Regions from separate parts of the Thalassotalea aquiviva genome, predicted to be linked through region 4. Evidence: predicted binding sites of a transcription regulator. Region 4 holds the regulator's gene; each other region holds the start of a gene.
The links. The regulator sigma-54, encoded in region 4, starts transcription at its own class of promoters, with help from an activator protein. The targets are predictions, from matches to a motif close to GTTGGCACGNNNNTNGNNT.
Positions count from the first base shown of each region.

Region 1 (3,184 bases), 1.3 Mb from region 4:
AAAATATTCACAGGGTGTTTGAATTTAAAACTCTTTCATTTAATGATACTAATTCTGGCTTAATCTTTGAAACAGACCAAGGAATATTAGTTCCCTTTGGGGTGCTTCGTTCGAGGGGCGATTTGTCGCAAGATAAATTATTAAATAAAGGTAATATTGTTAGCATTAAACAGTTTGGAAGGCTAGGGCCTTTATATGCCCTGACAGAAGATAGTAAACTTATCCAATGGGGAGTTGTTGAAGAAAAACATTATAGTTTCATTCGAAATGATAACGCTTCAAATTTTCACTCTATAGGATTTGACGAATATTTAATAGAGACAAAGAATCAAGAGTATTTATTCACAAACCAAACTGTATGGGATAAGGATGTAACAGAAGAGATCACTTCTTTTGGTGCAATAAATAAAGTGTTTAAGTTGGAATCAGCATTATTATTTGAAAGTATTGAAGGAAACTTACAGTATTTTAATATCCCAAAAGAACAACTGAAACCTGATTCTAATTACCAATTTATGCTTGATGAATGGGAAAATATGACTAAAAGATGTGACTCTAGCAACAAGTTAGCACAGATAATATCATCAAAACTGGCTACTACAATGATATGTGAAGATGGATCTGCTTATAGTTTTGGGTATCAAACTCATGGCGGGGATACTTCCTATGTTGATGCATATATAAATAAAAATTAATAATATTTAAAATATTTACCCTGTTGTCAGGATAGTCAGGATAAAGGGGGCAGTGACAGATGAATCTCATTCTCACTTGTCACTGCCCCCTTTATTCTTTGGCAGATTGGAATCTTTTACTCAAGATTTAAGTGGCACAGCTAACGATTTAACCACGACATTTGAATACAACGTTGCTAGCCTAGTTACCAGCCGTAGATTTGACATACAGCTTATACGTATAACGGAAATACAAATGTTACAGGTAATTATGTAGTCAATAATAAACAATAAAGGGGTCGGTGACACATAAGTCTCATTAGTTCGATGCTCTTTAATTAATGATCTTTAAACGCATCGTGTAAAAAAATCCGTAATCAAACTGGTTACGGATTTTGTATTCATAAGCTCCGCATAAGTTTTCTCTGACTAATGCTCTTTGCCATTGACTGAGATTCTCATATTGAATGACAGATGCCACTACTTAAATCAAAGGGCTGAGATAGAGCACCTTGGTGCGCACCTATGTTGTGATCACCAAGCACTAACTTGGTGCACTATAATAGTGCAAAACACAGGGCTTTTGATTAAGTTACTGTTTTTAAATGTCTTTTTAAGGTTGGTACGTAACTTGTAAACAACTACATCAGTTATTCATAGGGGGCGAAATGAAATTAATAAACGCAATAATAAAACCATTTAAATTGGACGACGTCAGAGAAGCAATCTCTGAAGTCGGTATCGAAGGCCTAACGGTTAGTGAAGTTCGTGGTTTTGGACGTCAAAAAGGGCATACAGAACTATACCGTGGCGCAGAATATCAAGTGGACTTTTTACCAAAAGTAAAACTTGAAATTGCCGTTAAATCTGAAGATGTCGATCGCATCATTGAAGCAATCACCAAGTCTGCTCATACCGGCAAAATTGGTGACGGTAAAATCTTTGTATACGATCTAGAGTCGGCTGTACGTATTCGTACAGGCGAAGTTGACGCAGCAGCACTTTAATAGGAGATATTAAAAATGGAAGAAGTAACAAGCTTAACAACAACCGTCTCCGAATTGAGATTTGCCCTAGATACCTTTTACTTTTTAATCTCAGGTGTCTTAGTTATGTGGATGGCAGCAGGTTTTGCCATGTTAGAAGCGGGTCTAGTTCGCTCTAAAAATACCACAGAGATTCTTACGAAGAACATTACCTTATACTCAATCGCTTGTATTATGTTCTTATTGGTTGGCTACAACATTATGTATGTAGACAACGTTGAAGGCGGTATCTTACCGTCAATCGCGGGTCTAATTGGTACGCAAGCCGAAGGTGCTGACCATTCATTAGAATCAGACTTTTTCTTCCAAGTTGTATTCGTAGCAACAGCCATGTCAATTGTATCTGGTGCGGTTGCTGAACGAATGAAACTTTGGGCATTTTTGGTATTCACTGTGGTATTAACCGGTTTCATTTACCCAATGGAAGGTTACTGGACTTGGGGTGGTGGATTCCTATCTGAAGCTGGTTTTAGTGACTTTGCTGGTTCTGGTATTGTTCATATGGCGGGTGCTGCGGCTGCTTTAGCGGGTGTATTACTGCTAGGTGCTCGTAAAGGTAAGTACGGTCCTAACGGTGAAATTTTCCCTATTCCTGGTTCAAATATGCCATTGGCTACTTTAGGTACCTTCATTTTATGGATGGGCTGGTTTGGTTTTAACGGTGGTTCTCAGTTATTGGTTTCGGATGCAGAAAATGCAACCGCTGTTGGCCAAATATTCTTAAATACCAACGCTGCTGCTGCCGCTGGTGCTGTTGCTGCATTGCTCCTAAACAAAATGATTTGGGGTAAAGCAGACTTAACCATGATCCTTAACGGTGCACTAGCTGGTTTGGTTGCCATTACCGCAGATCCTCTTTCACCTTCACCGTTATTCGCCAGCTTAATTGGTGCTCTAGGTGGTCTACTTGTTGTGCTTTCAATCACCACATTAGACAAACTTAAGATTGATGATCCAGTAGGTGCTATCTCGGTGCACGGTGTTGTTGGTTTCTACGCGCTTATGGCCGTACCATTTAGCAACAGCGACGCAACCTTTGGTGCTCAGTTATACGGTGCCGCTGTGATTTTTGCATGGGTATTTGCCGCAAGTCTTGCCGTATGGTTTGTACTTAAGAAAACCATGGGTATCCGTGTTAGCGAAGAAGAAGAATACAACGGTGTTGACAAGTCAGACTGTGGTATAGAAGCTTACCCAGAGTTCGTTTCTCTAAAAAGCTAAAAATAAACGAACCTGCGCAGTAATAACAAGAATAAACTGCATGTAAGTAGAAAAATTAAATTCAGGGAGTTTAAAAGGGAGCCTAACAAGGCTCCCTTTTTATATGTGAAAATCGTCCCTTGAAATGATTATGCTGTTATTCAATAACCCCAAGCTCACGCAGGCGTTCCATTAAATAAGAATGCTGAGTGTGTTGTTCTGACAACACGACTTCGCTTCTAGGGTGTAAGAATAACGGTAATG
Region 1 is NZ_CP166961.1:2,612,167-2,615,350, reverse strand. Features, by position in the region: gene ACAY00_RS11680 (Ig-like domain-containing protein) at 1-695, shown strand, start outside; gene ACAY00_RS11675 (P-II family nitrogen regulator) at 1,343-1,681, shown strand; gene ACAY00_RS11670 (ammonium transporter) at 1,697-2,941, shown strand; gene ACAY00_RS11665 (2OG-Fe(II) oxygenase family protein) at 3,078-3,184, opposite strand, start outside.
Region 1: ACAY00_RS11675 (P-II family nitrogen regulator) is a predicted target of sigma-54. The motif match lies at 1,293-1,311, and genes of this name have one in related genera.

Region 2 (3,184 bases), 590 kb from region 4:
GGATTTACTTGAATATACCCCACCAGGTGCAGGTAATGAAATTCAGCTTACTGATGCCATAGCTTCCCTAATGAAAGTCGAGCCGGTAGAAGCCTTTCATATGAGCGGAAAATCACACGATTGTGGTTCTAAACTTGGTTATATGAAAGCAAATGTCGAATATGGTTTAAGACATGACCACATAGCTCAAGATTTTAAAAATTATCTGAGTCGTTTAATAAATGGTGAAAATACCCCTTAGTAGTCGTATTTGACCCGTCCTAAATAAGGTTGACACTTTTCAACTAAATAATTGGAGAGAGTAATTAAAACATATATTAATAGAAGTCAACGAAACTACTCACTATCTTTTAAATTAGCTCTTGTTGATCAAATTGAAAGTGGTGACATGACTTATTTAGAGGCTCAAAAGCGATTTGGCATTCACGGCTATTCAACTGTATTAACTTACTTTCTAGTGGTATAACAGTTGCCGTTTGCACTCTTACTTGAGATACTAAAGCCTAAACAACTTTGAAATACTAGGCAGTAAATTAGAAATGGTTGCTTAACTTAATTGATGAGACTGAATTTGATTGACCAGGTCAGGGATAATGGGATCCTTAAAAAGAATATCTATTGAAAAAGCTTTATGATTTGTAGGAAGCTAGGAAGATGGTGAAAGCGACAGTAGCAATTTACAGTCACAGAAGACCGAAAATGTCGTTAAAATATAAAACGCCCGATGAAATTCATCAGACGTTTTGAGGAAAAGTGTAACCTATATCAGGTCAACACAATTAAGGAATTTAAGTAAACTTTATGACCCAAACATTAAACCTTTCGCGAGCGCATTAATCCAAACAAGCCAAGTATGAATAATATTAGTCCCGTTGGCTCAGGTACATTTTTTGTATCGACAGAAACATTGTTTACAGGCTCTGAAAGTTGTCTATAGACCCATAAACCAATACTTCCATTTGTAGTATCTTTCGTCCATGTAGTTCCATTCGAGTTTACGGCAAAGGAACCTTCTCCTGTTACTGAAGCATCAAACCTAGCAAGTGATAAATTTGTAGGGCTCCCTATGTCAATGTAACCATGTACCCATCGGTTGCCATTAGTCTTGGTATAAGGTGCTTCATGCTCCATAAGAGAGGCTAATAATATAGCAGCATCTTCATTACCAGAACTGTAACCAAAGCCATTACCATTAATAACTACTTCAGCACCAGCACTAAAAAAGAAATCATATACTTCCGAAGCATTTGCAAGATTAAACCCTAGAGTTGCGTATGGACTGGTGCTGAAAAACTCATTTACAGATAGGCCTACAGTTTGAGTTACATCTAACCATTCTTTATTTGTTGTAGTGTCTTTGATGAGAAACCCATCTCCAGTAGTAAATAAGTCATCTTCTATTAATGCGGCATTAACTGTTGCAGTTAATAAAAATACACAAGCTATAGTAAATTTACTGATTAATTTCACAACCTTTCTCCAATTTGTCGGCTTATCTTTAGTTATTTACCTCGTTTAAGAGTTTGGCAAACACTAAGTTTGAATTTCATAACTTACTTAACAGCATATAGCGTGCCAATAATAAAAAGTATGTTAAATCAATGGCTTATCTTTTTTGGTTGTTGGCGTTTTATTTGGTTGTAAATAAAGCTGACACCAAAGAAAAGCTGTAAGGTTTTAACGAAAAAAGGTTACAAGGCTAAAAGGTTGCAATGCAGTCTGCTTATAAGCCAACTCTAGTTTGTTAAGTTTAGTATGAATTTTTAAAGTGGACTGTAGGAGGGAAAGTTTAAACGCTACAAGGTTAAAAGGTTGCCTGTGCCCCAGTGGCAAGTTCGCGTTTTTAACTTGTGTTTGTTGCTATGAGTAATAGTTTTAACGTATTTAAGTTTATTTACATTTGGTATTAGTCACTTAGGAATCTATGAAAATACGACCAACAACATGTTGTAGTGACGATGTATTTTAAACGCTATCTAATGAAGGTTTATCGCAAAAAATATCATCTTGCAAAAGCCATTAATTGCAAGGCCCACCTTTATCTTTATACAATTCAGGCTTTTTACCTTTAATCGTTCTATATCAATTTTTAACTGTAAACGACTCTGGAATAAAACATACAAATTCGTTATAATCCCGCGCCAATTAATTGCTAAATGGCTATTGTTTTATAGCAAATTCAAGCTTAATTAATGGCAAACAAGGATGTATAAGGTCAGTCATAAAAACACATTGTTACTGTTTAAATCATAATGCTTATGCTTTAAATTACGAGATGTATAAAGTATCTATGGGTTCTTGCGATTTTATTCAATTCAAAAAGCACGAAATGAAAGAATTTATTGGTTATTGTTTTCTCTTTAACCGACATGTTTTTTGATTATGCTTTAACGTATTTACTCTAAAATTACTTTGCTTTTTGGGGCTAGACCAAAGGGCGGAAGCGTGCCTGTTTTTTAATTGATTTAGCGTGGGAACAATAGCTTCTTCGTTCAAATACAATGTGTTAATCTGACCTTTATTATATTGTGTACAAGCATCAATAATTTTACACCTACTTAAAAGAGAATCTGCACCAATGTCGTTCAAAAATGTGTTTTTAAAATGTATTTTGCTAATGGTTTTTATTAGCTCAACCGTTGCTGCCGCAGTACCTTCTGCAGCTCAAATCGAGCAATTTAAGCGCTTACCAAAAGCGCAACAAGAAGCATTAGCCAAAAGCATGGGCATAGACTTAAAGTCACTAAATATAGGAGCAACAACTCAACCAGAGGTTGAAGAGTTAACTCCAATTGTTGAGCGACCTGAGCAAGAGCTGCTACCTTTTGAGTTTGAGCTTGAAGAAGACGACGAATTAAAACCTTTTGGCTATGATGTATTTGCCAATGCGCCTACCACATTTACCCCAAATTTAGATGTTGCTGTGCCAAATGGGTACCTTGTTGGGCCGGGCGATCAAGTGTCAGTGCAAATATTTGGTAAAGAAAACTTAGAGTATACCTTACCTGTTACCCGAGAAGGTGCTGTTGTGGTGCCAAATTTAGGGCCATTTAAGGTGGCGGGTTTAACTTATGCCGAATTAAAGCAATTTTTAAAAGCGAAAATCGAACAACGCATTTTAGGTGTAAATGCGGTAGTCAGTTTGTCGTCTTTACGTTCTATGCGGGTGTTTGTGTTAGGTGAT
Region 2 is NZ_CP166961.1:3,315,589-3,318,772, reverse strand. Features, by position in the region: gene galU (UTP--glucose-1-phosphate uridylyltransferase GalU) at 1-241, shown strand, start outside; partial or broken gene ACAY00_RS14645 (IS3 family transposase) at 305-451, shown strand; gene ACAY00_RS14640 (PEP-CTERM sorting domain-containing protein) at 814-1,470, opposite strand; gene ACAY00_RS14635 (SLBB domain-containing protein) at 2,579-3,184, shown strand, end outside.
Region 2: ACAY00_RS14640 (PEP-CTERM sorting domain-containing protein) is a predicted target of sigma-54. The motif match lies at 1,562-1,580, and genes of this name have one in related genera.

Region 3 (3,184 bases), 1.5 Mb from region 4:
TGTAGTGCATCGCTCGGCATTTAGGGTGTTGATGTTGCGAAAGATAATAGGGGAAAAATTCTTTAAAGCTGTTATAGGTCTTTTTCATTAGGCGTTTCTTATTATTACACTTGTCTATAATGCACCATGAGTGGGCCAACGACATTACCCACTTTAACCTCTTCGACAAATTCATAGTCGCATTCTGCAAAAAAGTTTTTGTACTTTTCCGTGGTCACATACACTGCGACACCCTCACTCGTAGGATCTTCACTTAACACGGTATTAACCGCAGCCATGAGATAGTGGCCAAATCCGTGGTGTTGATGTAAAGGGTGTATCGCAATAAAAGATAAACGATGATAACGTTTTAGAGGAACGACTGATGAGATAAGCTCTTCTTTTTCAATCATTTGTTTTGTACTAACATACCCTGCCCCAAGTAACATTTTTAGTCGCCAGTGCCAAAAACGTTCTGAGCCAAAGCCAGAATCTGGTGCATGTAAACACGCCACGCCGACCAGGGCTTCACCGTTATATAAACCTAAGATAGGCTGTTTAGCTTGCCAAAATGTGGTTAATTCTTCACGAATGGCAGCTCGCAAACACTGTTCATAGTCACTGTTTTCGGCGCCAAAAATATCCATAAATACCGGATCATCATGATAGGCTAGGAACAGTAAGGATGCCGCTAATTTTAAATCCGCAGCGGTTAAATACTCAGCTCTTACGTTCGCGTCAGTGGCAAGTGTTATATCGTTCATACTAACCTCTTGTTGTTCTAGATAGTGAAATCTTTTGGTTACTACTGAGATTACCAACAAAACCAAATTAGAAAGTTGATTTTAAATAATACCCTCTCCATTAAACGGCGGCTTTAATAACGAAGGCACATAAATAACGAAGGTACATACGGCTAAAAACCGACAGCATCAAACCAGTAGCTTTGCTCAGGTAGGCATTAGCGAGTCAAACGGTTTTGTAAAAAAAATGTATCAGGAAAAACACCTTAGCAAGTAAAAATATTATCCGTCAAGATTTAGTGACAAAATAGAAACTAAAAAAGAGCTTATAAAAAAGCCGTGTTAGAAAAAACAATAAGGTAGGTATAAAGGATTAAAAGCCGTTTGGGTATGCCAATAACAATACAAAAAACATACCCAAACAAGCAGACATTACCCGATGAACTAAATCATCTTGTAAGCTTTTTCACCCCAACTGACCAGCTTTCCATTTTTAAATACAAGTGGCGTACACTCATCTTTGGTGGTCATAGAATCTTTGTGTTTGCGATTAGTACGATAAAATAAGACTTGAATGTTCTCGTTATTTCGTTGAAAAGTTTCATTAAAATCAGGCACACCTAGGTGATCTTGCACTTCTAGATATCCCATATCTAAAGATAAACGAGCAATTTTCTTACGATTTTCATATTCACGATCTTGAAAACTTGCGGTGATGTTTTCATGGCTGCCATCACCATCGGCAACGACAATACAACCTGGTAACACCATAGCTAAAGGGGCAGCAATTAATAAGGCAGCTAATGACTTTTTCATTTTTTTTCTCTCTTTGATTTATTAATAAATTAACATTAGGTAATTAGTTTAAGCAAACACCACGCCAAAAACCACAAACCATTGAAAATAAAAGGTTTTATAATATTTTACAAATAGAACAGCTGACAGCGTTAGTTAATTTCGCTACAATTTGCGCAATTTAACAAAAACTGAACTAAAAATGAGCACAGAATACGAAATATTAAAAGCTGCTGCGAACTTGGCTAAAGAAAATAAAAAACCAACGGTCGCACTGTTAAAATCTCGCTTGCCCAATTCCACCCCTTTGGCTTTGATCATAAAGGGGTTACAGCAATGGCAAGCTAACCCAAGGTTACCTGAGCGTGAGGAAACAAAACAGAACAGCGCTAAGTCAAAATCAAAGACCGAAATTGAAAGCTTAATAGAGCAAAAGATTGCCCAATCAATCGCGCCCCTAAAACAAAAAATTATTGAATTAGAAAATGAGCTGAAGCGTTTGCAAGCAAAAGACTAAAACTTATTTTGCCAAAAGGGAAATCTAATTACCTTTTGGCTACTCAGGTATTAAAGTGGCGAGAGCTGAGCGATAAACTCAGCTAACGAGTCGGAGACTTTATGAGAAGGTTCACAACCAACGGCTTCCGTCCATACTTCACCACTGTCGTTGTTAATCACCAAGTTAATATCTTCTTCGTCGGTAACAGCAAAAAACACCGTCACCTGCTGCTTTAATTTTTGCTTCATTAAGACATGGCCGATAACATTTTTTTGCAAACGCTCAAAGTCGTCGGCACTCCATGCAAATAACAACTCCAAATTTCCATCTTTTGCTGTTGCCGGCACGGACTCGGCAAAACAGTGACAAAAATAGGTTTTAATATCGTCGTGTAATCTGAGCTCAAGCGCCTTTTCAACATTATCAAATGATAAAGCTGAATCAAACTTGGCTGGCTGCCACTGCACCATCCCATTTGCACTCGGCTCTCCAACTTCACAAGGCGATGGCCATTGTTCATCCGCTTCAACCAGAGGCAAACTTCCGGTTTTATTTTGACTATGTTGGACAAATTGCTGTAAAAATGTGTCAAGATTTTGACTAAGACTAGGTTGTGACGCGCTCATCGGGTAAAATGCCCCTTTTCAATTTAATAAATGGTCAACACCAATCATCTTCTTTCTGGTATTGCCTATAATGGTAAGTTTAATAGAAGGTATCATACCCTGTTGCCAACACAATTTTAATCACTATGAGTAAATATCAAAACGCCGACGAATTAAAATCGCTGATTTTAGGCAAAACAACCGATTATAAGAGCGACTACAGCCCAGAACTATTACAAGGTGTTCCAAGAGCATTAAATCGTCAAGATTTAAACCTTAGTAACGACTCTTTACCTTTTTATGGTGAAGACATTTGGTATGGTTATGAATTATCTTGGTTATTGCCAAGCGGCAAGCCTGTTGTCGCGCTTGCTGAGTTTTGTTTTCCCGTTGACAGTGAAAACCTTATTGAGTCCAAGTCATTTAAGTTATATTTAAACAGTTTTAACCAAACTCGCTTTGCTAATTGGCAACAAGTAGAACAAACCTTGAGTGATGATTTAGCCAAAGTGGCCGGTAAACCGGTTAAAGTGTCCTTGTTTAATGTTAATGACTGCCTGGCA
Region 3 is NZ_CP166961.1:2,011,404-2,014,587, forward strand. Features, by position in the region: gene ACAY00_RS09120 (Mpo1-like protein) at 1-88, opposite strand, end outside; gene ACAY00_RS09125 (GNAT family N-acetyltransferase) at 105-743, opposite strand; gene ACAY00_RS09130 (DUF3192 domain-containing protein) at 1,167-1,538, opposite strand; gene ACAY00_RS09135 (hypothetical protein) at 1,720-2,034, shown strand; gene syd (SecY-interacting protein) at 2,085-2,642, opposite strand; gene queF (NADPH-dependent 7-cyano-7-deazaguanine reductase QueF) at 2,768-3,184, shown strand, end outside.
Region 3: ACAY00_RS09130 (DUF3192 domain-containing protein) is a predicted target of sigma-54. The motif match lies at 1,589-1,607, and genes of this name have one in related genera.

Region 4 (3,184 bases):
AAATACGCTCTCTGACGAGATCGGCGAGTTGATGGGGCGTTAGCTTACTGGTATTGATATATAAGCTGGCTCGGCTTGAGACGGGCTCTAATAGCTTCTTTTCGGTTTCAATGGCTTGATCAAGCGCCATATTCTTGCGAATAAGCGGGTGCAAACGACGGGTTTCACTAAAGCGTCTGATCAGCTCTTGATCATCGGCATCAAGATATAAAATGCTTAACTCAACCGTCTTAGGTAAGTAGTCTATGATTTCTTTGGCGTCTTCAGGATTACTTGGTAAGTTACGAACATCCAAAGATACGGCAACGTTTTCATAATCGTTGATGACGGTGTGGGTTAAAGCGGGTAATAAATTAACTGGAATGTTGTCAACACAGTAATAGCCTAAATCTTCTAATACGCGTAATGCAACGGATTTACCTGACCCTGAACGGCCACTGACAATGATAAGTTTCATAATGCTCTGCTAACAAGCGATAAGGGTTTGATAGAGTTGATCCGACGTTTGGCAACGACGTATCTTGCGACAAAATTCTTTTTCACTAAAACGTTTGGCAATGCTGGCAAGCGTTTCAAGGTGACGCTCACATTGCTGGCTTGGAACAAATAGCGCAACAAAAATGTCGACCGGTTTATCATCAATAGCATCAAACTCTACCGGTTTTGCCGTTGTTAATAAAATGGCCACGACTTTGTCGGCGTTATCTAAACGCCCGTGAGGAATGGCAATGCCGTTACCAATGCCTGTACTACTAAGCTTTTCACGATTTAATAACGTATTGAGTAACTCTTTTTCACTGCTTGTTCTTATTTTTTGGCTGGCCAGTTTGCTGATGTGTTCTAGGACGGTCTTTTTGCTGGTGCCAGGGACTGCACACACGGTGCAGTCTGGAGTGAGTAATTCTGTTAAATTCATAATTAATGTTTGGTAAGTTTGGCTTTGTATTTTAAAACCTGTCTGTCCAATTTATCAATAAGTGCATCAATAGCAGCATACATATCTTGATCGGATGATGAGCCAAATATTTCGCCACCGTTAACATGTAAAGTTGCTTCGGCAATTTGCTCTAACTTCTCAACCTTTAAAAACACTTGAACATTATTAATATGATCAAAATGCCGCTCTAATTTTTCAAACTTAGACTCAACATAGTTGCGCATAGAGTCGGTGACGTCTACATGATGCCCAGATAGATTAATTTGCATAAGCGTTTTCCTTTTATTCAAAGCTACAATAAGCTTTTACGTTGGTTAGAAGGTGGAATAGCCAAAGATTCTCGATATTTAGCTATCGTTCTGCGTGCAACATTAATGCCTTGATCGGCAAGTAACTGCGCCATTTTACTGTCGCTTAATGGCTTGCTTGGGATCTCAGCGTCGACGAGCTTTTTAATCAAGGCTCGTATCGCGGTTGAAGAGCATTCACCACCGTTTTCTGTACTGACATGACTTGAAAAGAAATATTTTAATTCAAAAATACCTCTTGGGGTGTGCATGTACTTATGAGTGGTGACTCGAGATATTGTTGATTCGTGCATTTCTACTGCTTCAGCAATATCATTTAAAACCATCGGACGCATTGCTTCAGGGCCATGTTCAAAGAACGCTTGTTGGCGTTGAACAATGCAATTTGACACTTTTAATAAGGTATCATTTCGACTTTCAAGGGATTTAATAAACCACTTAGCTTCTTGCAAATGGGAACGCACAAATTGGCTTTCATCGGTGTTTCTCGATTTAGTCAAAGAAGCATATTGCTGATTTATCCCAAGCCTTGGTGCGGTATCTGGGTTAAGTTCAACAACCCAGCGGCCATTTTTCTTAAACACACTTACATCGGGTACAATGTATTGCTCATCATTGGCGACAATAACATCACCTGGTCGAGGGTTAAGGCTATGAATTAACAGCATAACCTCTTTCAGTTGTGGTTCTTTAAGGCGAGTCTTGCGCATTAATTGGCGATAATCACGATTACCCAAAAGCTCAATATGATCTTTAATGATTTGTTTGGCTTCTTTTAAATATGGGGTATTGGAGTCAAACTGATTTAACTGAATAATTAAGCAATCACTGATTGATTGAGCGCCCACGCCAATCGGGTCGAACATGTTAATGCGTTTTAATACCGCTTCAACTTCGTCAAGTTCAACCTCGTCATCGCCAAGGCTTGCCAACACATCTTCGGTTGTGATGGTCAAATAACCACTGTCATCAATGGCATCAATAATCGCCACCGCGATGGTGCGGTCAGTGTCTGAAAATGGTGTTAACTCCATCTGCCAAAGTAAGTGATCTCTAATTGACTCGGTTGTTTCGCCTTGATAGGTGTATTCATCATCTGAAGACGACTTTAGTCCGGTGTTTGATACCCCAGCGCTGAAACTTTCTTCCCACGTTGTATCGACGTTAAGATCTTGGGGGATTTCATCTGAACTGAGTTGTTCTGATGTACTGACTTCGTCGGAGTTGATATTGGCATCATCGTGACTGTCGCTGTTAGCGTGCGCTGTTTCTTCGCTGACTTTTTTGTCAAACTCATCACCACCGTTGCTGTCCATTGGTTGTGTTTCATCGACTTCAAGTAAAGGATTGCTATCAAGGGCTTCTTGGATTTCTTGTTGTAAATCCAACGTGGAGAGCTGCAACAACTTTATCGCTTGTTGCAGTTGAGGTGTCATCGTTAAATGCTGCCCCATTCGGAGCTGAAGACTAGGTCTCATTATGTTTGAAATACTTCCATTTTACTCAGGCTAAACCTGACGTTTCTGATACATTTTTTATCGGTTTGTTATATAACTATAGCGTGAATTTCTCACCAAGGTATACATCACGTACTTGCTGGTTATTTAACACTTGCTGTGCATCCCCTTCAGCGATAAGTTCGCCATGGCTAACGATGTAAGCATGCTCACATACGTCAAGAGTTTCACGCACATTATGATCGGTAATTAATACCCCGATACCACGATTTTTAAGATGTAAAATTATTTTTTTAATATCGCCAACCGAAATCGGATCAACACCTGCAAAAGGTTCATCAAGTAAGATAAATTGTGGATCGGCCGCCAATGCTCTAGCGATTTCGACCCGGCGCCGTTCACCACCAGATAAACTTTGACCGGTATTATCTATGATGTGGGCAATATTAAATTCTTCGACCAAAGCTTCCAGCTTTTCTTGT
Region 4 is NZ_CP166961.1:533,631-536,814, forward strand. Features, by position in the region: gene rapZ (RNase adapter RapZ) at 1-457, opposite strand, end outside; gene ptsN (PTS IIA-like nitrogen regulatory protein PtsN) at 467-916, opposite strand; gene hpf (ribosome hibernation promoting factor) at 919-1,206, opposite strand; gene ACAY00_RS02320 (RNA polymerase factor sigma-54) at 1,230-2,723, opposite strand; gene lptB (LPS export ABC transporter ATP-binding protein) at 2,800-3,184, opposite strand, start outside.